Regions from separate parts of the Pseudarthrobacter sp. PvP004 genome, predicted to be linked through region 2. Evidence: predicted binding sites of a transcription regulator. Region 2 holds the regulator's gene; each other region holds the start of a gene.
What was found. Region 2 encodes LexA, which represses DNA repair genes until DNA is damaged. Its sites were predicted from a motif close to TCGAACANNTGTTCGA; they were not measured.
Positions count from the first base shown of each region.

Region 1: J3A64_RS19065 (shikimate dehydrogenase) is a predicted target of LexA. The motif match lies at 4,348-4,363, and genes of this name have one in related genera.
Region 3: J3A64_RS11405 (Y-family DNA polymerase) is a predicted target of LexA. The motif match lies at 8,781-8,796, and genes of this name have one in related genera.

Region 1 is NZ_JAGINL010000001.1:4,187,536-4,197,932, forward strand. Features, by position in the region: gene J3A64_RS19050 (FG-GAP-like repeat-containing protein) at 1-1,826, shown strand, start outside; gene J3A64_RS19055 (MFS transporter) at 1,960-3,282, opposite strand; gene J3A64_RS19060 (IclR family transcriptional regulator) at 3,486-4,256, shown strand; gene J3A64_RS19065 (shikimate dehydrogenase) at 4,461-5,375, shown strand; gene J3A64_RS19070 (bifunctional sugar phosphate isomerase/epimerase/4-hydroxyphenylpyruvate dioxygenase family protein) at 5,375-7,249, shown strand; gene pcaH (protocatechuate 3,4-dioxygenase subunit beta) at 7,291-8,163, shown strand; gene pcaG (protocatechuate 3,4-dioxygenase subunit alpha) at 8,168-8,767, shown strand; gene J3A64_RS19085 (lyase family protein) at 8,764-10,185, shown strand; gene J3A64_RS19090 (alpha/beta fold hydrolase) at 10,178-10,397, shown strand, end outside.
Region 2 is NZ_JAGINL010000001.1:2,302,083-2,312,479, forward strand. Features, by position in the region: gene hisH (imidazole glycerol phosphate synthase subunit HisH) at 1-701, opposite strand, end outside; gene hisB (imidazoleglycerol-phosphate dehydratase HisB) at 698-1,324, opposite strand; gene J3A64_RS10370 (histidinol-phosphate transaminase) at 1,371-2,489, opposite strand; gene J3A64_RS10375 (LysM peptidoglycan-binding domain-containing protein) at 2,568-2,927, opposite strand; gene lexA (transcriptional repressor LexA) at 3,277-4,020, shown strand; gene J3A64_RS10385 (ATP-dependent DNA helicase) at 4,099-6,159, opposite strand; gene hflX (GTPase HflX) at 6,152-7,714, opposite strand; gene J3A64_RS10395 (class I SAM-dependent methyltransferase) at 8,255-8,869, shown strand; gene dapF (diaminopimelate epimerase) at 8,850-9,818, opposite strand; gene miaA (tRNA (adenosine(37)-N6)-dimethylallyltransferase MiaA) at 9,865-10,397, opposite strand, start outside.
Region 3 is NZ_JAGINL010000001.1:2,550,503-2,560,899, reverse strand. Features, by position in the region: gene mfd (transcription-repair coupling factor) at 1-952, shown strand, start outside; gene J3A64_RS11455 (metal-dependent hydrolase) at 957-1,766, shown strand; gene J3A64_RS11450 (hypothetical protein) at 1,865-2,092, opposite strand; gene deoC (deoxyribose-phosphate aldolase) at 2,146-2,847, opposite strand; gene J3A64_RS11440 (FAD-dependent oxidoreductase) at 2,963-3,844, opposite strand; gene J3A64_RS11435 (hypothetical protein) at 4,027-4,458, opposite strand; gene J3A64_RS11430 (dihydrofolate reductase family protein) at 4,568-5,164, shown strand; gene J3A64_RS11425 (LexA family transcriptional regulator) at 5,228-5,659, shown strand; gene J3A64_RS11420 (LacI family DNA-binding transcriptional regulator) at 5,656-6,666, opposite strand; gene J3A64_RS11415 (sugar porter family MFS transporter) at 6,810-8,276, shown strand; gene J3A64_RS24120 (sigma factor-like helix-turn-helix DNA-binding protein) at 8,440-8,616, shown strand; gene J3A64_RS11405 (Y-family DNA polymerase) at 8,859-10,157, shown strand; gene J3A64_RS11400 (uroporphyrinogen-III synthase) at 10,171-10,397, opposite strand, start outside.

The sequences.
Region 1 (10,397 bases), 1.9 Mb from region 2:
CCGAAGCCCAGCGTGCCATTAAGTTCACGGATCCCATCAGCAAAGAGGTCTACTACCTGGAGCTGCGGCAGGCTGCCGGTTACGACAGCTACCTCGACGACTCCGGCAAGCCAGCAGGAAACAGGGGCGTCAAGATCGTCCAACGCGGCGGAGCCACCATCGCTTCGTCCCTGATCCTCATGCCGTCCACCAAGCCATTCCCGGAACCTTGGTACGCCACCAACCACGCATGGCAGGCCGGCAGCACTTTCACTACCTATACCGGCACGCAGGTGACCATCAATTCGGTGTCCGCAACGCAAGCGTCGGTCACTATTTTTGCCGATCCCAAGCTCACAATGAAGATCCGCTTTTCGGTGGGCGACTTCGATGGCGACAGGCTCGCCGATGTCTTCTCCCGCGAGGCTGACGGCTCACTGATGCTCTACGCGGGCCTGCCCGGCAACAGACTTGATAATCCCCGCAAGATCGGCTCGGGGTGGAACATTTTTGACGCCATTACCGGCATTGCGGACTTCAATGGTGACGGCCGCAGCGACATCCTGGCACGCACCAGCGATGGTGTCCTGTGGCTGTATCCGGGCGACGGAAACGGGGGTTTCCTCGCCAAGCGGCAGATCGGATCCGGCTGGCAAGGCTTCTCCAACCTCATTGGGGTGGGGGATTTTGATGGCGATGCACGGCCCGACCTCATGGCCACCAAACCGGACGGCAGCCTGTGGCTCTACCCGAGTGACGGCCAAGGCGGTTTCCGTACATGGTCGCAGATCGGCTCGGGCTGGAATGGTTTCACCAGCATCACTTCCGACGGCTCTTTCGCCGGCGCCGGAGCCGGACTGCTCGCACGGGCAAGCGACGGCACTCTCTACCTGTACCCCGGCAATGGCTGGGGTGGCTTCGTGCCGCGTGTCGCCGTCGGAACTGGTTGGAACGCCGTGGGCGACATCGTGAGCGGGCAAGACTTCACAGGTGACGCGAAGTCGGATGTCGTGACGGCGACGTCGTCGGGAACCATGCGCCTCTACCCGGGCGACGGCTCTGGGTTTGCCGAACGCCTGGCTATTGGCGCCGGGTGGAACCAGTTCAGTCAGGTGTGGGAGGCAGGGGATTTCGACGGCGATGCTGTCGCGGACATTCTGGCGCGCGGCACCGACGGCGTGTTGTGGCTTTACCCCGGCAATGGTTCAGGTGGTTTCCTGCCGCGAGTCCAGCTGGGATCGGGTTGGGGCACGTTCACTTCGGTACTCAGTGCGGGAGATTTCGACGGCGATGGTCACCCGGACCTTGTGGCGCGCAGTTTCGATGGAGTGTTGTGGCTGTATCCAACGGATGGTCGCGGCCAGTTCTTGGCCCGCAAGCAGATCGGCACGGGGTGGCAAGGGTTCACGCAGCTGCTCGCGCCGGGTGATTTCTCCGGTGACGGCAAAGCCGATCTTGTGGCGCGTGCTGCCGATGGAAGCTTGTGGCTTTACCCGGGCAACGGCGCGGGTGGATTCCAGCCGTGGCGGCAGATCGGCACCGGATGGAACATCTTCAATTCAGTGATGCAGGGCGGTGACTTCAACGGTGATGGCCGGGAGGACATCCTGGCCCGCGGAAGCGATGGCTCACTCTGGCTCTACCCGGGCAACGGCAGCGGCGGCTTCCTGGCGCGGGTGGCTTTGGGGGCTGGATGGAACATCTTCACTACCTTCGCCGCCCTGGGCAATGGTTTTACTGGGACGGGCAATCCTTCCGTAGTTGGCGTGGCCGGCGACGGGGCCCTGTTCCTTTACACCGGCACTGGTCAGGGGGCGTTCCAAACGGTGGTGCTGGACCCGCGGTAGCTTCCGGGGATTGCGCTCCTTCCCGCTTACCTCCCTCCGCGCCATGGTTCGGACATCGGAAAGCCCGGAATGTCAGGGGACATTCCGGGCTTTCCTGTTGCTGGCGCCCACTAAGTGGGCAGGAACGCTGCGGCTACTTGTACAGGCCGAGTTGGGTGGTGGGGGTCTTGGCCGATTCGCGGGCGGTCATGGCCGAGACAGCTGCGATCACGCAGATCACCGCGGTGAAGATGGAGATCTGGACCCATCCGCCGGGCTTGGTGCCACCCAGGGCAGTGACGATTGCCGGGGCGAAACCTGCCATGAGGAAGCCCAACTGCGTGCCGATGGCCAGGCCGGAGAAGCGGACCTTGGTGCTGAACATTTCGCCGTAGAAGGAGGGCCACACTGCGTTTGCTGCGGCGTATCCGAACGAGAAGAACACCACGGAGACCAGGAACATCAGCGGCACGTTGCCGCCTTCGAGGGTCAGCAGGAACACCGGCGTCATGATGGCGCTGGACAAAGCTCCGTAGATGAAGACGGGCTTGCGGCCGATCTTGTCCGAGAGCATGCCGAACAGCGGCTGGGTTCCCAGGGCTACGACGTTGGCCGCCACCACCAGCCACAGCGTGATGGTGCTGTTGACGCCTGCAACATCTTGGGCGTACTTGATGGCCAACGTTCCAAAGACCGTGCTCACGGCGGCGATGAAGGCACAGCAGACTACGCGGAGAACATCGCGCCAGTGCAGCCTCAGGAGATCGGCAACGGGGAGCTTGGAGATTTCATTGTTCTTCTTGGCCTCCGCGAAGGCAGGCGGCTCGTGGAGGGTGCGGCGTATGAAGAAGGCAACCAATACCACCACTGCGCTGAGCCAGAACGGGATGCGCCAACCGATGCCGTACTTGATGTCGTCGGGCAGTGCCACCACCGGGATGAACACCAACGCAGCCAGGATCTGGCCGCCCTGGGTGCCGGTAAGGGTCCAGGAAGTGAAGAAGGAGCGGCGGTTGTCCGGGGCGTGCTCCAACGTCATTGAGGAGGCGCCGGCCTGCTCACCAGCGGCAGAAAGTCCCTGGCAGAGACGGGCGAATACCAGCAGGACGGGTGCCCACCAGCCGATGGTCTTGAAGTCCGGGAGGCAGCCGATCACGAACGTGGCGGCACCCATGAGGACCAGCGTGAACATGAGGACTTTTTGTCGGCCAATGCGGTCACCGAAGTGGCCCAGGATCACAGCGCCCACGGGGCGGGCAACGTAAGCGAAGCCGAAGGTCGCGAACGACATGATGGCTGCGTTGGCATCGGCAGACGGGAAGAACACATGCGGGAAGATCAGGGCTGCGGCCGAGCCGAAGATGAAGAAGTCGTAGTACTCAACGGCGCTGCCAAGGAAGCTGGCAAGCGCGGCTTTCTTGGGAGTTCCTGCGGTGGTTTCAGTGCCTGGCGTCGCTGACGGCATTGTTTGACTCATGAGGGGTTCCTTCTGTGACGACGATGTCGCGGATCTTGCTTCGGTGGGAAGACCAGAGCGAGGTGCGGCCGGATCATCCCGAAAGTAACCACATGGTGAGAGCTACTTGTGCGATACAGCAATAGTGGCTGTGAGTGGGGTCACTTGTCAAGAGAAGTCCCCACCATCTAGAAATAGCTCTCACTATGTGAGAGCATCGAGGTATGAGTGTGAAAGAGGACACAAAGACCGACATGGTCGGCAAGGCCCTGAGCCTACTGGTACTTCTGGGCAATGAGCCGCGCGGCGCAAGTGCGGCCGACCTGGCCAGGAGTGCCAGCCTTCCGTTCAGCACCACCTATCGCCTGCTGGGTTCGCTCACCCGTGACGGATTCGTGGACTACGAGCCTGATGGGCGCCGTTATCACCTGGGGTTGCGTGTCTTCCAGCTGGGTCAGCGCGTTTCCAACCACCACGGTTTTGCCGCGACAGCGCTGCCGGTCCTCCAGCGAGTCACCGAGCGCACCCATGAGGCCACCATCCTGTCCGTCCGCGACGGCAACCACCACCTCACCGTGAACAAGGTGGATGGCCCCAAGACCTTCCGCGTCACCAGCGACCCCGGGCACTTGGGCGCCTTGCACACCACTTCCGTGGGCAAGGCACTCGTCGCGTTCGAAGAAGAGGTCGAGCGGAAGCGACTCCTGGAAGAGCTTCCCCTGGATCCGTTGACCGAGCACTCGATCACCGACCGGGACAAGTTCCGGGCCGAAATCGAACAGGTGCGCCGCCAGGGATACGCCGTGATGGATGAAGAAAACGAGATCGGCATGCGCGCTGTTGCCGTCCCGGTCCTCAACTCCCAGGGTCACGCCTTCGCCTCACTCGCCGTCGCAGTGCCGGTCTTCCGCCTCACCATGGAGGAACTCATCGCGCACGTCCCCACCCTGCAGGAAGCCGCGGCTGAACTCGCGGCCCGCCTGCCCCAGCGCTAACCCAGCTGACTGGCATGAGTGGTTGTTTTCAGCGCTCAGAACAACCATAAATGCCAGCTAGTTGGGTGTGCGTGGCCTCAATGTTCGCTATAAGAACAAGCGTGCGGAATATGAACACTTGTAGTAATCTAAATAACACCCGGTCAGGCGGCGCCCCAGAAAAGCGCCAAACGCCCCGGGTGCTGAAGTCAAAGGAGCTTTAGGATGAGCAACCGAGCCGAGTCCGTTCTGGTGGGCCTCATAGGCGAAGGGGTCATGCCCTCGCTCACGCCGCCCATGCACGAACGCGAAGCCGATGTGCAGGGCCTTCGCTTGCTGTACCGCCCCCTCGACCTGCTGGAACTCGCATTGCCGGCCACCGCCGTCGGAGACCTCTTGACAGCGGCCCACCGCATGGGCTTCAACGGCCTGAACATCACGCATCCTTGCAAGCAGTTGGTGCTTGAACACCTTGACGAAATTTCCGACGACGCCCGTCGCCTGGGTGCCGTCAATACGGTCCTGATTCAGGACGGTCGGTTTACCGGCCACAACACGGATTTCTCGGGCTTCGGCTCCGCGCTCGCCGACGGTCTCCCGAATGCCAAGCTGGACCGCGTTGTCCAGCTCGGTGCGGGCGGTGCAGGTTCCGCCGTCGCCTATGCCCTCCTCAAAGCCGGCGTCAGCACGCTGAACCTCGTGGACATGGACCCGGCACGGGCTGCGGAACGAGCCGCTGAACTTGGCGGTCTCTTCCCGCAGGCCACAGTCACCGCGCACGCCCCCGCAGAACTCGGCGACATCATGCCCCTTGCCGACGGTCTGGTGCACTGCACCCCGATCGGCATGGCCGCCCACCCGGGACTGCCCCTCGACATCGAACTTCTGGAGCCACGCCAGTGGGTGGCTGACATTGTCTACCGCCCGATTGAGACGCAACTCGTCCGCGAAGCGCGGGCAAAGGGCTGCGACGTCCTCGACGGCGGCCGGATGGCAGTCGGTCAGGCGGCTGACGCTTTCCACCTCATCACAGACCGCGAGGCCGACCGCGAGCGGATGCGGGCACACTTCCTGGAACTCATCGCAGTGGAGGACGCCGCGGCTTCGCTGACCCCCGAGCTGACGAAGGCAGGCCACTGATGCGCACCGGAATCGCCACAGTCTGCCTGTCCGGCACGCTGAAGGAGAAGATGCAGGCCTGCGCCATCGCGGGTTTCGATGGCATCGAGATCTTTGAACAGGACCTCGTCACTTCACCGCACAGCCCGGAAGAAGTCCGGAAAATGGCTGCCGACCTTGGCCTGGGCCTTGATCTCTACCAGCCGTTCCGCGATTTCGACGGCGTCACGCCGGAGCTGCTGAAGGCCAACCTTAAGCGGGCCGAGGCCAAGTTCAACCTCATGGAACGTCTGGGCATGGACACCATCCTGGTCTGCTCCAACGTGGCCACCGCAACCATCGACGACGACGAACTCCGCGCCTCCCAGCTGGCAGAACTTGCAGAACTGGCCGGGGATCACGGCGTCAAGGTTGCCTACGAGGCCTTGGCTTGGGGCAAGTACGTCAACGACTACGAGCATGCGTACCGCCTGGTGGAGATGGTGGACCACCCCAACCTCGGCACCTGCCTGGACTCGTTCCACATCCTTTCCCGCGACTGGGACACCGCCCCGATCGAGCAGATCAACGCGGAGAAGATCTTCTTCGTCCAGGTTGCCGACGCCCCCAAGCTCTCCATGGACGTGCTGTCCTGGAGCCGCCACTACCGTGTGTTCCCGGGCGAGGGCCAGTTCGAGCTCGCCAAGTTCATGGGCCATGTTGTTCGTGCCGGTTACACGGGCCCGGTCTCCCTTGAGGTCTTCAACGACGTCTTCCGCCAGTCGGACACCGAGCGCACCGCCGTCGACGCCATGCGCTCACTGATCTGGCTGGAGGAGCAGAGTGCCAAATGGCTCGCTAGCACCTCCACCGAAGCTACTGCGGGCAACGGCAGTGCGTCCCGCCGTCGTTATCCCATGGAACTGGCCACGCTGCCCAAGGTGAACGAGCCCGCCGGCTTCAACTTCGCCGAGGTCAAAGCGGACGACACCGCGCAGCTGGAGAAGCTCCTGGGCCAGCTCGGCTTCGAGTTCGAAGGCCGCCACCGCACCAAGGACGTCCAGCTCTGGACCATGGGCCAGGCCCGCGTGATCATCAACGAGCAAGCAGCCTCGCACTCGGAACCGGCTATCGCCGCTTTGGGGTTCGACGTCGACTCTCCGGTGATTGCCTCCGCTCGGGCCCAGCAACTCAAGGCGCCAGTGGTTGCTCGCAAGGTCCAAGCCGACGAGGAAGTCTTCCAAGGCATCTCCGCCCCGGACTCCACCGAGATTTTCCTGTGCCAGGGCAGCCCCGATGGCACCGCTGCGTGGACGCATGAATTCGGCGAAGGGCTGGAGCACTCCGCAGCGCAGCGAAACGCCGTGATCGACCACGTGAACCTGGCCCAGCCCTGGCAGCACTTCGACGAAGCTGTGCTCTTCTACACCAGCGCGCTGGCCCTGGAACCGCAGCCGTTCGCCGAGGTCCCGAGTCCCAGCGGGCTTGTCCGCTCGCAGGTCATGGAGACCAGCAACGGCGCGGTCAGGCTGGTCCTGAACCTGGCACCCGCCCAGCAATCCCAGGAAACGGCACGCAAAACGTACCAGGAACACATCGCCTTCGCGGTGGACGACCTCGTGGCTACGGCCCGGTCCGCCCGCGATCGTGGCCTCGAGTTCCTGCAGATTCCCGCCAACTACTACGAGGACCTGGACGCACGGTTCGATCTTCAACCCGACTTCCTGGCCACTCTCATGGAGCTCAACCTCCTGTATGACCGGGACGCCAACGGCGAATTCCTCCACTTCTACACCGCCACCGTGGGCAGTGTGTTCTTCGAAATGGTGGAGCGCCGCGGCAACTACGACGGCTACGGGGCGCCCAACGCTCCTGTGCGCCACGCTGTCCAATACGACTCGCTTCACCGGGTTTAGACCCGAAACCAAAGAGAACCATCAACCGAAAGGAGCCGGCCGTGCCGCAAGAACAGCCAGCACAAGCGCTCGAATCCGAGGAACTCGTGCCGCCCGCAGAGGCGCATGCCGCGCACGTTTCCCCCAAGAAGGTGGAAACCCAAGCCGATCTCAGTGCTGAGATGAAGGGCATCAGTGACCGCTACGCCGAGGCACTGAAGAACGGCCGGGGCCCGGAGACCATGCCGCGCCTGGACTACGCACCGTACCGCAGCAGCATCCTGCGTCACCCCACCAAGAACCTGCACCACGCGGACCCGGAGACCATCGAACTCTACTCGCCCGCTTTCGGTCACCAGGACGTTCACGCGCTGGAGTCGGACCTGACCATCCAGCACAACGGCGAGCCCCAAGGTGAGCGCATCATCGTCGCCGGCCGTGTCCTTGACGGTGACGGCCGCCCGGTGGCCGGTCAGCTTGTGGAGATCTGGCAGGCCAACGCCGCCGGTCGCTACATCCACAAGCGCGATCAGCACCCCGCGCCTCTGGATCCCAACTTCACCGGCGTCGGCCGCTGCATCACCGGTGACGACGGCTCGTACAGCTTCACCACCATCAAGCCCGGTGCGTACCCGTGGAAGAACCACCTGAACGCCTGGCGTCCGGCGCACATCCACTTCTCCATGTTCGGCTCGGAGTTTACGCAGCGCATCGTCACCCAGATGTACTTTCCGGGCGACCAGCTGTTCCCGCTGGACCCCATCTACCAGTCGATCGTGGACCAAGATGCCCGCGACCGTCTCGTGGCGGAGTACGACCATGAGCTCACCAGCCCCGAGTGGGCGCTCGGCTACAAATGGGACATCATCCTGACCGGTTCCAAGCGGACCTGGACGGAAAACGAAGCATACGGCGACGCCGGGGACGAGGAGTAGGCACATGAGCAAGCTGACACCCACACCGGGCCAGACCGTAGGCCCGTTCTACGGCTACGCACTCCCTTTCAACAAGGACAACGAGCTCCTGGCTCCGGGCAGCCCCGGCAGCATCCGCCTGCAAGGCACGGTCTACGACGGATCCGGCAGCACCATCCCGGACGCCATCCTGGAGATCTGGCAGCCGGATTCCGAGGGCAACATCGTGCAGCGCACCGGTTCGCTGGTTCGCGACGGCTACACGTTTACCGGCTGGGGTCGCGGCTCTGTTGGCAACTCCGGCGTGTACACCTTCACCACGGTCAACCCCGGCCCCACCAAGCCCGGGGCTGCGGCGTTCATCTCCGTTGCGGTCTTCGCCCGAGGCCTCATGAACCGCCTCTTCACCCGCGTGTACCTGCCGGAAAACGAAGAAGCATTGGCTAACGATCCCCTGCTGAGCTCCTTGGATCCGGAGCGCCGCAAGACGCTGATCGCACGCCGCGATCCCGACGGCGGCCTCACTTGGGATATCCGCCTGCAGGGTGGCGACGAGACCGTGTTCCTGGACTTCCAGCAGGACGGCTCGCTGGAAACCAGCGTCAACGCGGACACACCGGCATGACCGACGGCGACTTCGGCCTCCTTAGCCCCGTCTCGGCGTCGCCCGCTGTGGCTGCGCTGACGGGCGACCGCGCCGTGATCGCGGCAATTCTCGACGTCGAAGCCTCCTGGGCTGCCGTCCTCGAGGATGCGGGGCTCGTCCCTGCCGGGTCTGCCGCTGTGGTGGCCGAAGCCGCCCATGTGGACTCCTACGACGCCGCTTCGGTGGCGGAACGGGCCCAAGGTGGCGGAAACCCGGTGATCCCGCTGCTCGGTGACCTCCGTGCCCGGGTCAAGTCCGTGGACTCGGCCGGGATCGGCGCCGGCAAAGCCGTCCACACCTCGCTGACCAGCCAGGACGTCCTCGACTCCGCCCTCATGCTGCTCGCCAGCCGCACCGTTTCGGCGCTGCTGCTGGACGTCAAAGGCACGACGACGGCGCTCGCCGCCTTGGCGGAACAGCATGCGGAAACGCTGTGCGTGGGCAGGAGCCTGACTCAGCACGCACTTCCGTACACGTTCGGACTCAGGTCTGCTCAGTGGTTCCAGGGTGTTGCGGCTGCGGCTTCACGCTTGGAGTCCTTGGAGCTGCCGGTCCAGTTCGGCGGAGCCGGCGGCACGTCGGCCTCCGGGACCAAGCTGACTGCCGGTTCAGCTTCCACGCCTTTCACGCTGGCCGACTCGTTGGCTGCCGCACTTGGCCTCGCCCCGGCTGCCGCTCCCTGGCACACCAACCGCCTGGCCATTACGGCGTTGGGGGACGGCCTCGCTGCACTCATCGATTCCTTCGGCAAGATCGCGGCGGACCTGCTCTTCCTGAGCCGACCTGAAGTTGCGGAACTCGGCGAACCTTTGGCGGCCGGGCGCGGTGTTTCGTCCGCCATGCCGCAGAAGCAGAACCCAGTCCTGTCCGTGCTCATCCGCAGCGCGGCGTTGCAGGCTCCCGGCCTCGCGTCGCAACTGCACCTGGCTGCGGCCACCTTCAACGATGAGCGACCCGACGGCGCCTGGCACAGCGAATGGCCTGCTTTGCGTCAGCTGCTCGCGTTGGCCCTGGGCGCATCCGGAAACCTCCGCGAACTCACGGAAGGTCTTCGCGTCTTCCCGGATGCCATGCGCCGGAACCTCGAACTAACAGGGCCGCTGCTGCTCAGCGAAGGTGTGGCTGCCGCCGTCGCTCCTCTGCTGGGCGAGGACGGAAAGCAGAAGCTGCAGGCCGTCGTCGACGAAACCCTGAAAGCACCCGCCGCCGAGCAGTCCCGCATTTACACCAAGCTGCTGCGCGAAACCGTCCCCGCGGACAAGCTGTCCGATGCCGAACTCGAAGCACTCCTGAATCCCGCAAGCTACCTCGGCGAAGCCGCACAGATCAGCCGTAGGATCCTTGCCGCGTACCCGGACCATGCCGGATTCTCCCCGAAAGGAGCCACGCGTGGCTAAGCCAACTGTCAAGGCCGTGCTGCTCTCCCCGCAGCGCGAACTCGGAGCCAAACCGCTCCTGGTGGTAGGTCCGTCACTGGGCACCTCCACGATCCTCTGGACGGAAACCGCCGCGCTCCTCGGCGACGAGTACGACGTCATCGGCTGGGACCTCCCCGGCCACGGCATCTCGCCGACAGTCACTGAAGGGTTCGATGTCGCGGAACTTGCGG
Region 2 (10,397 bases):
AGGCTGTCCACCCAATTGCGCAGGAGCCGCGCTCCGGCGTCGCCTGACTTCTCCGGGTGGAATTGCGTGGCGCAGAGAGGGCCGTTCTCCACCGCAGCAATGAAGCGTGCACCGTGCTCTGACCACGTGACCATGGGAGGAGCCATTCGGGGCTGCACGACGTCGAAATTCCACTCCTGAACACCGTAGGAGTGCACAAAGTAGAAACGTTCCTCTTCCACGCCGGCGAAGAGCTTTGAGCCCTCCGGCACGTCTACCGTGTTCCAGCCCATGTGAGGGACCACGGGGGCGGGCAGGAGCTCAACCTTGCCGGGCCACTCGGCCATGCCTTCGGATTCGGTGCCATGCTCAACACCGGCTTCGAAAAGGACCTGCAAGCCGACGCAGATGGCCAGCACCGGGCGGCCACCGGCAACCCGGCGCCCGATCATGCGGATGCCGTCAACGGACTTAAGTTCCTTCATCACCGTCTCGAAGGCACCAACCCCGGGAACCACCAGACCATCAGCGTTGAGCACGTCCTCAGGCTTGGAGCTCAACACCACATGGGCGCCCGCGCGTTCAAGCGCACGGACAGCGGACCGAACGTTGCCCGATCCATAGTCCAATACGGTGACGGTGGGCTTGCCTTCCGGCGACTCCGGCTTCACGGACGCAATGGCATCCGCCACTGCCCCATCCTTCAAAACCTGGCCGCTCATAGTGCGCCCTTGGTGGACGGAATGCCCTCCACTCGGGGATCGGACTCCACGGCCGCACGCAGCGCGCGCGCAAAGGCCTTGAACTGGGCCTCTACAATGTGGTGCGGGTCCCGTCCGGCAAGGACGTTCATGTGCAGGCAGATGCCGGCGTGCAGCGTGATGGCCTCAAAAACGTGACGGGTCAGCGATCCCGTGAAGTGCCCGCCGATCAGGTGATACTCCTGTCCGGCCGGCTCACCGCCGTGGACCAGGTAGGGACGTCCGGAAACATCAACGACGGCGTGAGCCAAGGCTTCGTCCAAGGGAACCGTTGCTTCACCAAAGCGACGAATACCGGCTTTGTTGCCCAAGGCCTGGCGAAGGACCTCCCCGAAGGTGATGGCGACATCTTCCACCGTGTGGTGCGCATCAATGTGGGTATCGCCGGTTGCCTTGACGGTCATGTCAATCAGGGAATGCTTGCACAGTGCCGTCAGCATGTGGTCATAGAACGGTACCGAGGTACTGATGTCGGAGACACCGGAACCGTCCAGGTTGATCTCCACCAGGACGGAAGACTCGCTGGTGGTGCGCTCCATGCGCGCAGTGCGGGCAGCGGTCGGCGTGGCGCCGGTTTCGCTCATTGGGACGTCCTTATACACGGAGGGTGGGTTGGGTCTATGGACAAGTTTAGGCGCGGTGTGGCGCTGTGCCGTCCAGCAATGCTTCCAAAGCCTCCAGGAAAGCTGTGGTTTCCGGCTCGGTTCCGGCAGTGACGCGCAAGTGTCCGGGGATGCCGACATCGCGAATCAGCACGCCGGCATCCAGCAGGCCCTGCCAGATGGTGTGCGGATCCTCCAGTCCTCCAAAGAAGACGTAGTTGGAGTCTGATGCCGCAGGCTTGAGGCCCATGCGCAGCAACTCAGTAACGATGCGGTCGCGCTGAACCTTGATGTCCTCAACATCGGCCATAAGGGCTTCGCGGTGATTGAGAGCTGCGAGGGCCGTTGCCTGCGTGACGGCAGAGAGGTGGTACGGGAGGCGGACCAGCCTGATGGCGTCCGTGACTTCCGGGGCAGCCGCCATGTATCCGAGCCTGGCGCCCGCCAAGGCGAATGCCTTGCTCATGGTGCGCGAGACGATCAGACGCTCGCGTCCGGGCAACAGGGTCAAGGCGCTCGGGGTATTGTCGTGCGCGAACTCGTGGTAAGCCTCATCCACGATCACAATGGCCTGGCTCGCTTCGCCGGCCTCATAGACGGCCTCGACGACGTCAAGGCTCAGGCCTGTACCCGTGGGGTTATTGGGTGAACACAGGAACACAATGTTGGCTCCCGTTTCCCGAACCTGGGCAGCGGCTGATTGGGCATCCAGCCCGTAGTCGTCGGCACGCACTCCGCGGACATACTCGGTGTCTGTGCCACTGGCAAGCAGGGGGTACATGGAGTACGTGGGAGGGAAGCCCAAGGCCTTGCGGCCGGGTCCGCCAAATGCCTGAAGGATCTGCTGCAGGACTTCATTGGATCCGTTGGCGGCCCAAATGTTGTCCGGAGAAAGTCCGTGGCCAAGGTACTCGGCCAAGGCTTCACGAAGTTCGGTGAACTCGCGGTCCGGATAGCGGTTCAGTCCTGTGGCCGCAGCGGCTACGGCCTCGGTGATGGCGGCTTGGACATCTGCGGGGACGCCATGAGTGTTCTCGTTGACATTGAGCAGAATGGGGACATCAAGCTGCGGTGCGCCGTAGGGGCTCAGTCCACGCAGGTTGGTCCGGAGGGGAAGTCGGTCAAGTCGCTCAAGCTGGTCACTCACCAACTTAGTTTAAGGGGCCGCCGGTACTGCCGACTAACTGTGACGCCCGACCACGGGTTCCTGCGGATGGGAACTGGCTCAGTTCGCCGGAACGAACAGCTGCTGGCCTGGCAGGATGCGACCGCCGCGGAGGTCGTTCAGCTGGATGATCTCTGCGATGACATCCCGAGGGTCCCGCTCGGGAGCGGCAGCGCCGGCGATGCCCCACAGGGACTGCCCCGGCTGAACCGTGACGGTGACGGCAACGGGCGGACGCAGTTGGGACTGCGAGTCCGAGGCCTTGGCTGGAGAGTTGATGAAACCGGCCAGGCTCAGCAGTGCCGCCACCAGCAGCATTGCCGGAATGCCGAAGAAAACAATCCGTCCCCGCCGGGTGAGACGCAGGCGAGCAGGTGCCTGGGTGGTGCGGAAATCAGCGAACGTAGTGATTGCGGACATGAGCTGAGCCCTTCTGAGCTATTGCCAAGCTCCGGGGTGCCCGGTGCTTGGCGGCCAATTCTTGGTGTTCCCTTCCTCTGGCTCCGGATATTCGAACGCTATGTTCGAACATCCGGCTTCAGCATCAGGTTTATAGAACACATATTCGAACCTTGCTATGACATTTTTAGCACTTATCAACGAACGGTGTCGAGACTCGCTAGAACAAATGTTTGATAAACGCCTGTGCCTGCCCTACGTTTGAGTGAAGAAACAGCACTGTTTCAGTGGAACAGGAGGGTCTGACATTTTTTGCAGACCCGACAACCCCGGGCACGGTTCGGGGCCGAAAGGAAAGGCATTGGCGAACATGGCAGCGAAAGCCACAGGCGGCGGGGCACCCCTGCGGAGCCAGCAGCCTCAAAAGAGTCCCAAGAGCCTGACTGTCCGGCAGAAGAAGATCCTGGAGACCATCCAACGGTCGGTCAATGACAACGGTTACCCGCCCAGCATGCGTGAGATCGGCGACACCGTGGGTCTGGCCAGTTTGTCGAGCGTCACTCATCAGTTGTCCCAGTTGGAGAAGCTTGGTTATCTCCGCAGGGATCCCAAGCGTCCGCGCGCCATGGAAGTCCTGATGCCGCTGACCCTTGATGGTGGGGCCATTCCGGGAGTGGAAGCGCCCACCACCCTTCGCAGCGCGGGTGGCCTTGCCGTAACGGAACTCGCCAGCGCCAGCGATACCGCCATGGTTCCGCTGGTTGGCCGCATCGCTGCCGGTGGCCCAATCCTGGCTGACCAGACGGTGGAAGACGTACTTGCACTCCCCCGGCAACTTGTGGGGCACGGCGAATTGTTCATGCTGAAAGTGGCCGGCGACTCCATGATTGATGCCGCCATCTGTGACGGTGACTGGGTGGTGGTCCGCCGCCAGAACGACGCCATCAACGGCGACATCGTGGCCGCCCTGCTGGATGACGAAGCAACCGTGAAGACCTTCCGCCAGCGTGACGGCCATACGTGGCTGCTCCCCCAAAACACCCAGTACGAACCCATCCTCGGCGATCAGGCCACCATCATGGGCAAAGTAGTTTCGGTACTGCGCTCTCTCTAGACGCCGTTCCCCCTAGATGCAGCTCCATCTAGACGCCCCTTCCCGTGGACACCAGCAGGTGTCCACGGGAAGGTTGCGCTACGGGGCCTTAGCGGAGCCCAGACGCTCCAGAACGCCTCGGACCACTGATCGGTCCGTCGTTGCCCAGAAGGGCGGCAGGGCGGCACGCAGGAAGCCTCCGTAACGTTCCGTCGAAAGCCTCGAGTCGAGCACTGCCACTACCCCTTTGTCGCCCGTCGAGCGGATCAGGCGGCCAGCGCCCTGCGCCAGCCTGATGGCAGCGTGCGTTGCTGATACGGCCATGAAGCCATTCCCGCCTGATTGTGCCACTGCCCGGGAGCGGGCAGTCATGAGGGGATCATCGGGGCGCGGGAAGGGAATGCGGTCAATCACCACCAGACGGCATGAGCCGCCAGGAACGTCGACCCCCTGCCACAGTGACATTGTTCCAAAGAGGCAGGTGTCCGGCTCATCCGCGAATTGCTTCACGAGGGCCGCCATAGTTGATTCGCCCTGGCAGAGGATATCCACGTCCAGCCGGAGTCGCATGGCATCGGCTGCTTCCTCTGCCGCACGCCGTGAGGAGAACAGGCACAGAGCCCCGCCTCCGGAGGCCCGGATGAGGTCTTCCAATTCGTCCAGCGCCTCGGGCGAAGTTCCCCGACCGGGTTTGGGCAGGTGCTTAGCCACGTACAACACACCCTGCTTGGGGTAGTCAAAGGGCGATCCGACATCGATCCCTGTCCAACTCGGGGCACCGTCGCCAATCAGGCCGAGGCCGCCTGCTGCCGGCTCGAAGGCAGAGCCTATGGCCAGCGTGGCGGAAGTCAGCACCACGGTATGGCCGGCGAAGAGGCCCTCCCGAAGCCGTCCGGCCACACTGAGCGGGGCGATATTGATCAAAGCCGGGGCAGTCTCATCCGGTTGCGAATAGCCCTGCTGGGGGTCGAATGTGCTGTTCCGCGAGAACCAGACAACTTCCCGGTTCTCTTTGGCGGCCAGCATTCGCTCGCACAGTTCCAGGATGAGCATGAGCCGTGAGCGCGCGAGCTGGCGGCCGCCGTCCACTGCGGTTGACGAATCAGTCTTGGAATCCGAGAGCGCAGCGCGCGTGGCGTCCCGCAATTGGTCCAGGCAATCGAGCTGCTCGTCATTGAGGCCACTGGGCAACAGCCCGTTGGGTACGCCGGCGATGGCCATATCCAGCCGGTCCGCTGCAGCGTTGAGGGCGTCCACTGTTATGGCTGTGTGCTTGCGGGCACTGGATGCCGCAGCGTGGACCATCGCCACCGACAACTGCCCTGATACGGCACCGGTCACGCGGTCCTGAAGCTCATGCGCCTCATCAACCACCACGACGTCGTACTCAGGCAGCACAGCGAGGCCTTCGAAGGCGCTGACGGCAAGCATGGCATGGTTGGTGACCACGACGTCGGCCTCCCCCGCCCTGGAGCGCGCCAGCTCGCTGAAGCACTCCTCGGCCAGAGGGCACTTCTGCGCACCCAAGCACTCCATGGACGTGACGGACACCTGACGCCAGGCCCTGTCAGTGACGCCCGGCATCAGTTCGTCCCGGTCGCCCGTAGCGGTCTTCTCCGCCCATTCCCGGAGGCGGACTACTTCCTTGCCCAGCTGGGATTGCGGCCCGCCCATGGAGGCAGCAAAGTGAGGCACGCTGGTGTCCTCGCCCAAGGAGAACAGCTGCCCTTCGGAGGGCTCTTCGCTGGGGAATCCGCCTTCAAGTTTCTGCAGGCACACGTAATTGGCCCTGCCCTTGACCAATGCCACGTTGACCGGACGCTCAAGGGCAGGATTGATCGTCTCCAGCAGCCGGGGAAGATCACGGCCGACGATCTGAGTCTGGAGTGCCAAGGTGGCGGTGGACACGAGCGTCGGTTTGTCGCTGTCCATGGAATGAGCGATCAACGGAATCAGGTAAGCCAAGGACTTACCCGTTCCCGTTCCCGCTTGGACCAGCAAATGCTCTCCGGTCTCAATAGCCCGGGTCACATACTTGGCCATTTCGTGCTGACCCGTACGGCTTTGTCCGCCCATGCCGGCAACAGCCCGGTCCAACAACTCGAGGGTGGCTTTCTCCCCCGCCGACTCGACGCCGTCCGCCGCCACCTTCTCAACCATTACTGACGAATGACTCCAGTTCGGCAGCCAGACCTTCACGCACCATGACAACTACGCGGGTCCCGTTCTCCTCATGCTCAAGGCTGAGGATTTCCGAGTCGGAATTGTGCAGTTTGTTGATCATTTCCCCGCGGTCGTAGGGAATGAGCAGTTCAAGGCGCACGCCAGGCCGGGGAATGGATCGGCTGATGTCTTCCAGCAGTTCGGCAATACCCTGACCCGTGCGGGTGGACACCACAGCGTGGCGGGGTTCCTTCTGCTTAAGGCGCTCCACCACAAAGGGATCCGCGACATCAACCTTGTTGAGGACGATGATTTCCGGAACCTTGCGGGCATCCACTTCGGTGAAAACGGCCCTTACTGCGGCAATCTGGCCCTCAGGATCAGGGTGCGATGCATCCACCACATGGAGGATCAGGTCCGCATCTGCAACTTCTTCCAACGTGGACCGGAAAGCCTCAATCAGCTGGGTTGGCAGTGAACGAACGAATCCAACGGTATCTGCGAGGGTATAGCCGATGCCATCCGGGGTTTGCGCCTTGCGGACCGTGGGATCCAAGGTGGCGAACAGGGCGTTCTCCACCAGGACACCGGCGTCGGTGAGGCGGTTGAGCAGGGACGACTTGCCGGCGTTCGTGTACCCGGCGATGGCGACGGACGGAACAGCATTACGACGGCGGTTGGCGCGCTTGGTCTCGCGCGCTGGCTTCATCGCGGCGATTTCACGACGCAGCTTGGCCATGCGGGTGCGGATTCGCCGTCGATCAAGTTCGATCTTGGTTTCACCCGGACCACGCGAGCCCATGCCAGCGCCTGCTCCACCCACCTGGCCACCGGCCTGACGGGACATGGAGTCACCCCAACCACGAAGCCTCGGGAGCAGGTATTCGAGCTGCGCGAGCTCAACCTGCGCCTTGCCTTCCCGGCTCTTGGCGTGCTGGGCGAAGATGTCCAGGATCAATGTGGTCCGGTCAACGACCTTGACCTTCACAATGTCCTCAAGGCCGCGTCGCTGAGACGGCGCGAGCTCTGTATCCACCACCACGGTGTCTGCGCCGGTGGCGGCGACGATGTCCTTGAGTTCCTGGGCTTTACCGGAACCAAGGAAGGTCCCGGGGTCCGGCTTCTGCCGACGCTGAACCAAGCCATCCAGCACCTCGGATCCGGCGGTCTCAGCCAGTGCCGCGAGTTCGCGGAGGGAGTTCTCTGCATCAGCAAGAGTCCCCTCGGTCCACAGGCCGGCCAGGACAACTCGCTCCAGGCGCAGCTGCCGGTATTCGACCTCAGTGACGTCCTCAAGCTCGGTGGACAGTCCTGCGGTACGGCGAAGAGCGCGGCGTTCAGCCAAATCTTCCTGATCGCCGTCGAAGATGCTGTGTTCCTGGTCCAGCGTGGAAATCGCCTGCGCCTTGCCGAACACACCATTGGCGTCGTTGTCGTCGGATGCCTGCGCAGGTACATCCTTGGAAAGAATCCGGTCGATGACGGCCTGGATTTGTTCAGGACTCATGTCCTGGGCGTCGGAATCGGATCCGGAGTGCTTCTGGGTGGTCATGGTCTCCTTAGACTGTTCGGCAATTCCAGAATAGTGCTGTTTGCTGCTGGGTGGGGCGCTATTCGCGCTGGGCTGACGGGCATCGGCCAAAAGGGCCTCCTGTGTACTGGGCAGCCCGGGCCTTGTGGGGGCAGGGCTGTTGTGATGTGGCGTGGTTGATTCCGCGGGGAGGGTCCTTGGCCAAGGTGAGGATGCGCTGCCTGTCCCTGCGCTTCGGCCGCAAAACGTTAGCGGTCCACAGCGAATAGAAAGGCGGGACGGGATCTTCAGAGTGTCCGGCTCGGCATGGAACCAACGGACTGAGCCGTTGCGACCAAACTGGGCCATTGGGACCTGCCGGGCGGAAAGGCCGGGCCGGGCTGAAATGCCAAGCGGGGCCTGCGTCGCGGGCGGTGCCATACAACACCTGATGAATCAGGCGTTGTTCGGCTGATTACTCGAAGATCAAGAACATGCGTTCCACTTTAGCAGCCGTTGTCAACCCTGCCGTGGACGGAGGCGGTTTCCCAAGCCGACGATAGCCAACTAATCTGGCAAATTATGGAGTCTGCACACTATTTCACCGCCCAACCGGCAGGACCGTTCACGCGCAAGCCACTCACAGTTGAACTCGCTGGGGCCACGCGCCATCTGCAGACCTCATCGGGCATCTTCAGTCCCGACGGTGTAGACAAGGGCACGGCGGTGCTTTTCGCCGAGGTTCCACCGCCGTCACCGAAGGGTCACCTTCTGGACATCGGCTGTGGCTGGGGCCCGATTGCCCTGACCCTAGGCCTGATGGCGCCACATGCCCACGTTCATGCCGTGGACGTGAATGAGCGTTGCATCGCGCTGACCAACGAGAACGCGACGGCGCTCGGCCTCACCAACGTCACGGCGAGCCTCCCGCACGAGGTAGATCCCGCCGTCGAATTCGACACCATCTGGTCCAACCCGCCCATACGCATCGGCAAGGACGAACTACACTCTCTGCTGCTGACGTGGCTGCCCCGGCTGGCCCCGGGAGGCAACGCCTGGTTGGTTGTGCAGAAGAACCTGGGCTCGGACTCCCTCCAGCGATGGCTCGCCGCCGAACTGGACAGTTCTTACACGGTTTCCCGTGAAAGCACGTCCAAGACGTTCAGGATCATCCGGGTCAGGAAAGCGTCCCAGTAGCCACAATCACGGCCGGGCCGCTAAGTTCCACATGCTCGCGGCCGCCTGCCCCGGGGAAGAACTTCACACCCACGACGCCGCCCGGCACTTTGACGTGCCAGTCGTTCGGGGCTGTGTCCCCCGCCCAGTGACGGATCGCGACGGCGGCGGCACACGCGCCCGTGCCGCAGGACTGTGTCTCCCCCACGCCACGCTCGTGAACGCGCATGGTGATGGTTCCTACACCGTCCTCCACCAGCGGCTCGGCGGGGACCACAAACTCGACGTTGGTTCCATTGGCGGGCTTGGGATCCACCACGGGAGCCTTGAACAGTTGTGTGGCTGAAAGCTCGCTAAGTTCCGCAAGGGCAACTACCGTGTGGGGATTGCCCATGCTGACTGACAGGCCGGGCCTTGGCACTTCCAGGCCCTCGGCGCTGACCAGTGCATCCATGGCCTTGCTGGTGGCTTCCTCGGGGAAGATGAACTCCCACGGGCCCATATCCACGGCATAGCCGTTGACCGTGCGTACAACCTTTTTTACGCCGCCGCGTGTGCCGATAGTGAGGGTCTGACCGGGCCCCAGGTCCACCAAACCCTCCGCGATCAGAAAATGGACGAAGACGCGCACGCCATTGCCGCACATCTCGGAAAGCGAACCATCCCCATTGCGGTAGTCCATGAACCACTCTGCTTGGGGATCCTGCTCCAGGGCAACGCGGCCTTCCGGGAGAAAGCGGGACGGGACCGCCCGGATAAGGCCGTCACCCCCGATGCCCACATGGCGGTCGCACAATTGCGCCACCTGCTCAGCCGTGACCTCATGGGCGTCCCCGGGATCAGCGATAAGCACAAAGTCATTGCCCGTTCCGTGACCCTTGGAAAATGTCAGGCCTGCGAGGCTGGGAGGTGTCACTGACACGTCGGCAGTTGCGGCCTGCCGGGCGGGAACTGCGGCGGTTTCATCCATGGTTCTAGGCTACCTGCCGCGCCTGTTCGGCCAGAAATTGCATCGGCTACGTCGAAGCCGCGTTGACCACCTTGACCGCCTTGTCCACAAGCTCCGGATCCTGCCAACCCAGCCAAGTGATGCGTGGATCCGCCCGGAACCACGTCAGCTGGCGACGCGCGAACTGCCTGGTGGCCACGATGGTTTCCTCAGCTGCAGTGTCTGCGGTCATCTCACCGTCAAGAACCTTCAGGAACTGGGCATACCCCAAGGCGCGCGAAGCTGTCTTGCCGCTCCGCAACCCGACGGCGTCGAGTCGTTCAACTTCTTGTTGAAGACCGGCCTCCACCATCCGATGGACCCTCTCGGCCAGACGTTCCCTTAGTTGCTCCCGATCCACTTCAAGGCCGATCTGCAGTGCAGGCTGGAAGTACTCCCGCTGCGGCATGAACGAACTAAAGGGGCGGCCAGTGAGGCCGTGGACCTCCAAAGCACGGATCACGCGCCGGGCGTCGCCAAGGCGGGCCGCCGACACGGGATCGACTTCCTCCAGGCGGGCACGCAGCGGCGCAAGCCCGTTGTTTTCGCACTCTTCTTCCA
Region 3 (10,397 bases), 250 kb from region 2:
GGCCAGGGTGGAAGTGGCACATGGCCAGATGTCCGAGAGCCGCCTTGAGAAGATCATTGTGGACTTCTGGGAAAAGCGTTTCGACGTCCTGGTCTGCACCACCATCATTGAGACCGGCCTGGACATCTCCAACGCCAACACCCTGATCGTGGACGGGGCCGACAAGTACGGCCTCTCGCAGCTCCACCAGCTCCGAGGCCGTGTTGGCCGTGGCCGGGAGCGTGCCTACGCGTACTTCCTGTACCCCTCGGAGAAGCCCTTGGGCGAGGTGGCCTTGGAACGCCTCAAAGCCGTGGCAGCGCACAACGAGCTCGGCGCCGGCATGCAACTGGCCATGAAGGACCTGGAAATCCGTGGCGCAGGAAACCTGCTGGGCGGTGAGCAGTCAGGCCACATCCAAGGAGTGGGCTTCGACCTCTACATCCGCCTGGTGGGAGAGGCTGTGGCCGAATACCGCGGCGAGGCCGAGGAGAAGGCAGCCGAAATGAAGATCGAGCTGCCCGTCAACGCCCACCTGCCACACGACTATGTGCCCGGCGAAAGGCTCCGCTTGGAGGCATACCGGAAACTGGCATCCGCCATCACGTACGAAGCCATCGACGAAGTCCTGGCGGAACTCGTGGACCGCTACGGCGAGCCCCCGCTGCCGGCCCAAAACCTCATTGCCGTGGCCCGCTTCAGGGTAGGTGCCCGCGAAGCCGGTCTGTCCGACGTCGCACTCCAAGGCAACTTCATCCGCTTCTCGCCGGCGCAACTGCCCGAGTCCAAAACCATGCGCCTCAACCGCATGTACCCGGGCTCGCAGGTGAAGCCTGCCCTGGATGCGGTGCTGATTCCCAAGCCCAAGACGGCCAGGATCGGTGGACGCGATCTGCAGGACGCCGAGATCCTGCAATGGGCCAATAACGTCATTGAAGCGATTTTCGCTGAAGTACCTGTAAAGGCTGGCTAACTGCATGATGGGAGGACATCACGCCGCGTCGGGAGCCGCGGCGTGGATTGCTATTGCCTCGACAGGCCCGTACGCCTTGGGTTGGTACCCGTTGGACTCCACCGGGATCCTGATCGGCGCCATGGCGACGGCGGGAACTGCTTTGGTGGTCGACTGGGACCACCGCCACAGCACCATCGCGAATTCGCTGCCGCCGCTGTCCAATGTGATTGCCGTGGGGATCGAAAAAGCCAGCGGAGGGCACCGCCAAGGGACACACTCGCTGTTGGGGGCTTCCGCGTTTGTGGTGCTCGCAGCCATGGCGGCCCAGTTCCAAATGGTGACGCCGGTAGGCAAGCTCTCCATAGGAGCCGGGCTGCTGTGCATGTTCATGATCAACCTGGCGGCCAAGGCGTTGAACCTGTTTCCAAAGTCCGGCTGGATCACCAACTGGCTGTTCGCTTTGGTGATGGCCGGCCTAGTGACGTGGTTTGCGCCGGATCAATGGGGTTGGTTGCCGTTGTCCATGCTCACCGGGGTGGTGGTGCACATTGTGGGGGACATGATCACTGTCGGCGGGGTGCCGCTCTTATGGCCCATCGTCATCAAGCCACCCAAGTTCCTGCGGAAATCCATGATCCGGGGGATTTGGCGGCCCAACGGAGCCTTCTCCATCCCGCTGCTGGGGCGGGCCGGTTCCCGCCGTGAGTGGCTGGTCCTGATACCCGTCAGTGGTTACGCCATGGTGGGCATGGGAGCTGCGGCGTGGACGCTGGCGCAACAGCATTGGCCTGGGGTTCTTGCAGCCCTGGGCGGAGTCGTGCAGCTGCCGTAGAGGGACGCCTTCGGCGACAAATTTGGTCGACAAAAATTTGGTCAACATAAAGGAATGGCCCGGGCGAGTGCCCGGGCCATTCAACGTGATAAGAGGGTTTAGCTTTCGCCGGCGGAATCTGAGCGGCCAAAAATGGTCTGCGGGATCCAGAAAGCGAGGGCGAACAGGCCGAGGCAGACTGCCATGGGCCAGGGGTTATCCAGGGTGAGGAACGACAACGAGTAGATGGCACCCAGGAAGAGCACGATCATCACCAGGAACAGCACAATGCTGGTGCCCAGGTTGTTCTCTCGTTCAATGGGGGCGCTTGTGGCGTTCTTGGACATTCATTCCTCCTCGGCCCCGCAGGGCTCAAAAATCTCTGACGGCAGCGGAAGCCTTAGTAGGCAGATGAACCCTGTTCACCCTTGACGATCGCAATTCCGGAACTCGCTCCGATACGTGTTGCACCAGCAGCAATCATAGCCTGTGCATCGGCGAGGGAGCGCACTCCGCCTGAGGCCTTCACCCCCAGGTCCGGTCCGACGGTCTTGCGCATCAAGGCAACGTCTTCAACGGTGGCGCCTCCGCCGTTGAATCCGGTGGAGGTCTTGACGAAGTCAGCGCCCGCTTCCACGGCCGCTTCGCAGGCGATGACCTTCTGCTCATCTGTCAGCATGGACGTCTCGATGATGACCTTCAAGATGGCTTCACCCGCGTGAACAGGCTCGGATACGGCCCTGATGTCATCCACCAGCGCACCTTTGTCGTTGGCGCGGGCGGAGGCCATGTTGATCACCATGTCGATTTCATCCGCGCCGTCCAACACAGCTCCGCGGGCCTCGAATGCCTTGACGTCGCTGGGAGTGGCACCCAGCGGGAACCCGATCACCGAGCACGTCAGCACGCCCGAACCCTTGAGGGCTTTGGTGACGGTCTTAACCCATACGGGGTTCACGCATACTGACTTGAACTTGTACTCGATAGCCTCGGCGCACACCTTGAGGACGTCAGCCTCGCTGGCCTCCGGCTTCAACAGAGTGTGGTCAATGTAGGAGGCGATATTTGCGATGTTTGCAGGGGCGACGGCTTCGTTGCTCATGGGATCCTTCCGTGCAGGGCGTGGCCGGCCCGGTGGCCGCAGGGTTGTCACTGCCCGTCAAAGGACCATCTTGCCACATGGGCCGTTGTCCGCTGGGGCCGCCGCCGGCGGCAGGTTAGGCGGCGATCAGCGCCTGCTGATCTTCCTTGCCCGCACCCAGCAGCAAGCCTGAAGCGCACAGCATTGCAGAGGACTCGGCGGAAAGGAGCAAGCCCAGGCGAAGTCCGTCGCATGATGCGGCATCGCCAATCGCCCAGATGCCCGGGACGGATGTGGCGAGGTCGCGCCCCACTGCAATACCGCCGTCGGGGGCTGTTGTGAGTCCGGCACTTTCGGCGAGGTCATTGCGGGCTGTGCGCTCCTCGGCCAGGACCACCAGATCGCCCTTCATGCTGCTGCCGTCTTCGAAGAGGATGCCGCTCGCCGGCAGCAGGCCGCCTGGCGCGGCGGTACCGGTGGAAGGAACGACGGCGGTAGGGCGGAGGGTGGTTCGTACGGGGCGGACTCCGCGGGCCCGCAGCACAGCCTCGGCCTGGCCAGCCGCTGGTCCGTTCCCGACCAGGATCCCCAGGGGGCGGCGGCCCACAATGCGCGTGACTTCCTTGACCGCTTCGCCGATGTTAGCGGCGTCGTCGATGGTGGAGTAACTGAGGCCCGACTCGGAGCCCGCCACCGGGGGGAGGGTCGGGGCAGAACCGGTTGCTATGACCAACTGGTCGTAGGAGAACTCCATGCCGTCCACGGTGGTGACTATTTTCGCGTCGGAGTCAATGAAGCTGGCCGCCTGCCCGAAGCGAATTGAGACCTGGGGGAGTTCTGCGAGTTCCAGCAGGGCGTCCGGGCACTCGTCGCGGTTGCTGAGCACGGTGATGGTTCCGTGGAAAGCGCGTTGCCGGGAGTCGGATCCTCCGGCAAGTCGCCGCACCAAAGACTGGGCCGCGGGACCTGCCCCTGCGATGACGATGTGAAGGGAAGATGCGGACGGGATGGCGGACATGTTTGGCCCTTTCGCTCATGTGACCTGCTGTTGGTCTTCAGCGTAGGTGGCCGGTTTTTCGCGGGTGTTTCCCCGCTGTTGCCATCTTTGGCTGATCCGTAGCGTGCCGTTTACCCGCCGGTAATAACGTGGATCACATCGCTTTGGAAAAATGAGGTTTCCGATGAGTGCGGTGGTGGCCTCTAACGTGCCCGGACCCGGCTGTACACCATATCGAAGTCGTGCTCCAGCGGACCCCCGGGGTAGGTTCCCCGTTCCAGGCGGGCGTGGATGGTATTTCCGTCCTCGCTCACATGGCCCACGAATCGCTGGGGCCAGTCCGGGCCATCCCGGAATATCAACAAGACATTGTCCTTTAGCACCACGTCGTAGATCCGGGCGACGCCTCGTGAATCGAAGTAGTGCTGCTGCAGTGCCCCATCGGAGCCTGTTGCACCGATGACGCTGATCGAGTCGGGGTAGTCCGGTTGTTGAACCGTGGAGCGCTGGATCAGGAAGCCGCCGCTTTCCAGCCACTCGAACGTTGTCCGGCCCTGCACGTCCCTCTCCGGAACGGTGGTTTCCCACTCGCCGATCAGGATGTTCAATTGGTCCACGTTTGATGAGCGTGTCATGGGTCCTCCTGAAGGTATAGCCATAGTGTCCGCCTCGCTGAGCCCTTTGGCGAGCTTTGGACTTCGACGGGGGAAGGAACATCAGGGTGGTAGCTGTCATGATGGGCGCATGAGCCGAGTCACATGCGATCTGACTGTTTCACTCGATGGATTTGTTGCTGGCCCCAACCAGCGCGCGGAGGAGCCGTTGGGCGACGGCGGAGAGCTGCTGCACAGATGGATGTTTGAAGACCCGGAGGCGAACGCACCTGAGATCGAAGGGATTCTCGCGGCCGGTGCCTTCATCATGGGGCGGAACATGTTTGCTGGGCCTGGTCCCTCGGTATGGGACAAGGGCTGGAGGGGATGGTGGGGCGAGGAACCGCCTTATCACGCACCTGTCTTTGTCCTTACGCACCATCAGCATGAGCCGTTGGAAATGGAAGGCGGGACCAGCTTCCACTTCGTAACCGACGGCATCGAATCGGCGCTGGCCCAGGCCCGGGAAGCTGCCGGGGACCGGGATGTGGCCATTGCCGGGGGAGCACAAACCGCACGCCAGTTCCTCTCAGCCGGGCTCATGGACGAGCTGCGGCTTCACATTGCACCCATGATCCTGGGCGGTGGCGAGCGATTGCTCGACGGTGTGGGGGACGTGAAGCTGGAACAGGCCGAGGTGCGCGGAACCGGCCTGGTCACGCATGTGCGGTATCTGGTGGTCCGCTAGCCCAAATGTCCGCCCTTAGCTGTACACTCAATTATCGAACATATATTCGAATAAAGGTGTGTTGTGGGCGTGATAGTCGGCCCCCGCGTGATAGATGCGGGCTTCTCCCTAATGTCAGTACTGCTGGCGCCTATACCGGTGGCGGCGGGGTATCCGTCACCTGCGCAGGACTATTTTGATGGCCGCATCGATCTCAATGAGCACTTGATCAAGGATGTCACCAGCACTTTCGTGGTGAGGGTGACGGGTCAGTCCATGGAGGGCGCCGGGATCAGCGACGGCGACGAGTTGATCGTCAACCGGGCCCTCGAGCCCAAGGATGGGTCCGTCGTCGTGGCTGTCCTTGATGGCGAGCTGACCATCAAGAGGCTGCGCGTCACGCCGTCAGGTGTAATCCTGCAGGCGGACAATCCCAAGTATCCGGACATTCGCGTTCCGGCGTTGTCTGAGCTGACCATCTGGGGCGTCGCCACCACGTGCCTGCATCACATCTAGGTGACGCGCGCCGGTGGTGCTGTCGAGTTTCTCACCACCAGTTTCGGCGTGACTCGCCTGTCAGCGACGGGCGCCTCGGGATTGCTGAGGCGTTCCAGCGCGACGGTGCCCGCAATCTGTCCCAGCTCAGTAGCGTGAAGGTCGACGGAGGTGAGATCGATGCCGTGGAGTCCGGAGGTCCTCGAATTGTCGTAACCCACCAAGGAGAGCTCGGATGGCACCGAGAGGCCTTTGGCATACGCGGCCTCCCGGGCACCCAGCGCCAGCTGGTCGTTGTGGGTGAAGATTGCCGTTGGTCGCTCGGTCATGCTGAGCAGTTCGGTGGCCGCGCGCTGTCCGGCGTCCTGGGTGAAGTCCTCGGCCGCGAGCATAAGTGGCTTCAGCCCGGCGTCGCGCATGGTTTTCGCGTAGCTCTGCCTCCGGACCGTATGCCCGTCGTACACGGGCCCGGCCAAGTGGGCGATTCTCGTGTGACCCAGCCCGATGAGGTGTTCAGTGGCGGCGCGGGCGCCGGCAGCGTCGTCCGAATAGACGCTATCCACTCCCTCTACGGGGCGCGTCACGCTCACGAGCGGGACAATGTGGGCCAACTCCCGGACCCGCTCCTCGGAATCCAGCAGCGTGGCGGCGATGATGATGCCCACCCGTGCCTCAATCAGCGACTCCAGCGCGCCTTGATCCTCACCGTCAATGGACCGCGAGACGCTGAGAATGAGTCTGTTACGGTCTTGGGGCAGTGCCGTGCGGACACCACTGAGGATGTCCGCGTAGACCTCATTGCGGATGTCCATGAGATAAAGCCCGACGGCGGAGCGATGCTTGCGTGCGAGATCGGCGGCTACTGCGTTGGGCCGGTAGCCCAGACGCTTGGCGGCTTCGAAAATGGCCTGCTTGGTTTCGTCGCTGACGCCAGGCGCGCCGCGGAAGGCAAAGGACACGAGGGTTCGCGAAACGCCGACTTCCTTGGCGACGTCGCTTTGCGTGGCCGAACGATGGCGGTGGTCCATAACCATGTCCTCATCCTCCCATGGAGGAGAAACTGCAAAATTAAGTCATTTGTAAGTTTGACCTTACATTTAAGCCTTTCGCGCGTTAGTCTGTATTCAGAGCGGGTGGATATGACCCGCGCCACACTGACAAAGGAGTCCTGATGTCTGCTACGCAAACGCAGCGGGGAGGCGCCAACGGCGTTTCGCTCCCTCCGCTGACCAATGGCCCGCACCGAAAGCGCCTGGGGCTCGTCGCACTGGTAGCCACCTTCGGCGGTCTCCTCTTCGGCTACGACACGGGCGTTATCAATGGCGCACTGCGGCCTATGACGGCCGATCTCGGCCTTACGCCGTTGACTGAAGGGATTGTCACCAGCTCGCTTTTGTTCGGAGCGGCTGCCGGTGCAGTCGGCGGCGGTCGGTTGTCTGACGGTTGGGGTCGCCGCAAGACGATCATCCTGCTGGCCGTGCTGTTCTTTGCCGGAACCGTCGCCTGCGTTTTCGCGCCGAGCTTTGAAGTGATGGTGCTGGGGCGCGTCATTCTCGGCCTGGCCGTGGGCGGCGCCTCCACGGTGGTCCCCGTATTCCTCGCAGAGTTGGCACCGTACGAAATCCGAGGCTCCCTGGCCGGCCGGAATGAACTCATGATCGTCATCGGTCAGCTCGCGGCCTTCGTGGTCAACGCCATCATTGGCAACGTCTGGGGTGAGTTCGGGGGAGTGTGGCGCATCATGCTCGCCATCGCCGCACTGCCTGCCATCGCTTTGTTCTTCGGCATGCTGCGGATGCCCGAGTCGCCGCGTTGGCTCATCTCGAAGGGGCGCTGGGAAGAAGCCTTGGTGGTCCTGAAGACCATTCGCTCCGAGGAGCGGGCCGAGGCTGAAATGGCCGATGTAAAGCACCTCGCCGACGAAGAGCGGGCCTCCAAGGCCACATCCTGGGGCGCGCTGAAGGACAAATGGATCCTGCGCATCATCCTGGTGGGCATTGGCCTGGGTGTTGCCCAGCAGCTGACGGGCATCAACTCGATCATGTACTACGGCCAGTCTGTGTTGGTTGAGGCAGGGTTCGACTCCAATGCTGCCCTCATCGCCAACATCGCACCAGGCGTGATCGCCGTAGTTGGTGGCGTGATTGCGTTGACTCTCATGCAGCGCGTCAATCGTCGCACCACGCTGCTTTTGGGCTTCACGCTGACCACCGTGTGCCACTTCCTCATCGGCATCGCATCCATCGTCCTGCCGGTCGGCAATGCCGCACGCCCGTTCGTCATCTTGTTCCTGGTGGTCGCGTTTGTAGGATCCATGCAGACCTTCCTGAACATCGCCGTGTGGGTGATGTTGTCCGAGATCTTCCCGCTGCATGTTCGCGGTTTCGCCATCGGCCTATCGGTGTTCTGCCTCTGGATCGCCAACGCACTCCTGGGCCTCTTCTTCCCCACGCTGGTAGCCGGCGTCGGGATCACGGGAACGTTCTTCCTCTTTGGAATAGTTGGAATCCTGGCCCTCATTTTCATCTACACGCAGGTTCCCGAAACCCGCGGACGCACGCTGGAGGCACTCGAAGAAGATGTGACCACGGGTGCCATCTACCTGGTGCACAAAAAAGAATCGGCTGGAGTTTCCTAGCCTTTCCGCCCCGCAGCGTCCCGGCTTTTTCGTATCGCCGCATCCCGCCCGCCGGACTTTCCACAGTCCGGCGGGCGGGATGCTTTTTGTTGGCTGCCAGCTCTCCGGTTCTTTATCCGGATCCCTCTAGGCTCTGCCTACGCCTCCGCTGAATGGGTCGTGAATGCGGGTCCCCAGTTCTTGGTCTATGTCTTCGAACCTCAGGACTGCACGCTTGTGGGATGGCTTCGGAGTGGCCGAGGCCGGCGCCCTGTTGGGATTGTCGGCAACGGCTGCCAGGACTCGCTACTCAAGAGCCCGGAAACACTTGAGAGCCAGCATGGCCAGTAACGGCAGCTAAATCCCTGCTCAGAGAACGGCAGGTTCCTGACGTAGCTGGCTAATACGGCGTTGTTCCAACGAACTGCGGTCAGACGGTTGAGGAACACGGAAGACTCCATGAAATCCTCTGGATCCATTGGGCAGCGAAGTTTTTGTCGGGGCCAAAAGGTACAGTAGAAGTATTCGAATATATGTTCGAATGCACGGCGTGTCCTGCACTGAAACAGGGGCGCGCGTGCTATTGCCGATCAAGGGATGGAAATGTCCAAGCCAGCGCTCATGCACCGGATGCAGGAGATTGCCCACGTGGATATCAACTGCTTCTATGCCTCGGCGGAGCGGGCCTTTAACCCGGCGTTGGAGGGCAAACCGCTGATCGTCCTGTCCAACAACGACGGCTGCGCCGTGACAAGGTCGCCGGAGGCCAAAAAGCTGGGGATAGGACTTGGGGAGCCGTGGTTCAAGCTTGCTCCGCGCGCCAAGGAGTGGGGGCTCGTGGCACTCTCAAGCAACTACGAACTGTATGGAGACATCAGCTCGCGGGTCATGGAGCTTCTGGCCCGGTACTCGGCATGGCAGGAGGTGTACTCCATTGATGAGGCGTTCCTTGGAGTGAAGGGACAACCGGACGATCTGCTGGAGCTGGGACGGACTATCAAGGCCGCGTGCCAGCAGCACGTTGGGGTTCCCGTCTGCGTAGGAATCGCGCGCACCAAGACCCTGGCCAAGCTTGCCAACAAGTGGGCCAAGCACAATCCGGCCTTCAAGGGAGTGTGCCGTTGGGACTCCATCCCGGAAGTCCAACGCGAAGCACTGATGGCACGGCTTTCGGTAATCGAGATCTGGGGCGTGGCCACCAGGCTCACCAAACGCTTGAATGCGATGGGAATCTTCTCGATCCTGGACCTGGTCCGCGCCGACCCGGTGGCGTTGCGGGACAAGTTTTCCATCGTCATGATGCGGACCATTTTGGAACTGCAGGGCACGCCCTGCATCCCCATGGAGGAGGAACGGATAGGACGGGACCAGCTAATTTTCTCCCGTTCCTTCTCCACACCGATTACCACTGCAGCCGAGTTGCGGCAGGTGCTCAGCGTCTACGGCCAAATGGCCAGTGCCAGGCTGGCCAAACATGATCTTCAGGCCAAGCTGCTGACTGCCTTTGCCGCAACATCGGTCTATAACCCGAACGACAAATCATTCCCCACAGTCAACGTCAGGCTGCCCATGCCGACCTCGGATCCCGTGCTGCTGACCAAGGCCGCGCACGCACTGGTTCCAAAGATCCAGGAAGGCGTGAAGTACGCCAAAGCCGGGATCATGGTCACGGATCTCCGGCCAAGCGGCAACCAGAAACCGTTGGAGATCTTCGAGAACCGGCATGAGGAACGCGGGATCGGCACCTTGCTGGAGCAAGTCAGCAAGCGGTACGGCCGCGGTTCCATCGGTCTGGGTCATGCCGGAATCAAGGGCGGCCCGGACTGGTCCATGAAACGCGACATGCTCAGCCCCCGCTACACCACCAACTGGGACGAACTCCCCTTAGTGAAGGCGGCGTAGCGTGTCAGAGAATCTAAGCCCGCAGCCGGTAACCGCGCTTCACCACGGTTTCCACGAGCTTGCCGTCCGGAAGAGAGGACCGCAGCCTGCTCACTGTCATATCCAAGGCGTGCACCGAACCGCGCAGGTCCAACAGGTCAGAAAGAGCTTCCCGGGACAGGACAGCCCCACCCGCGCCGAGCAGCGCTCGCAGCAGGAGCAGGGGAGCCGGTGCGAGATCCACCACCTCACCGTTGATAC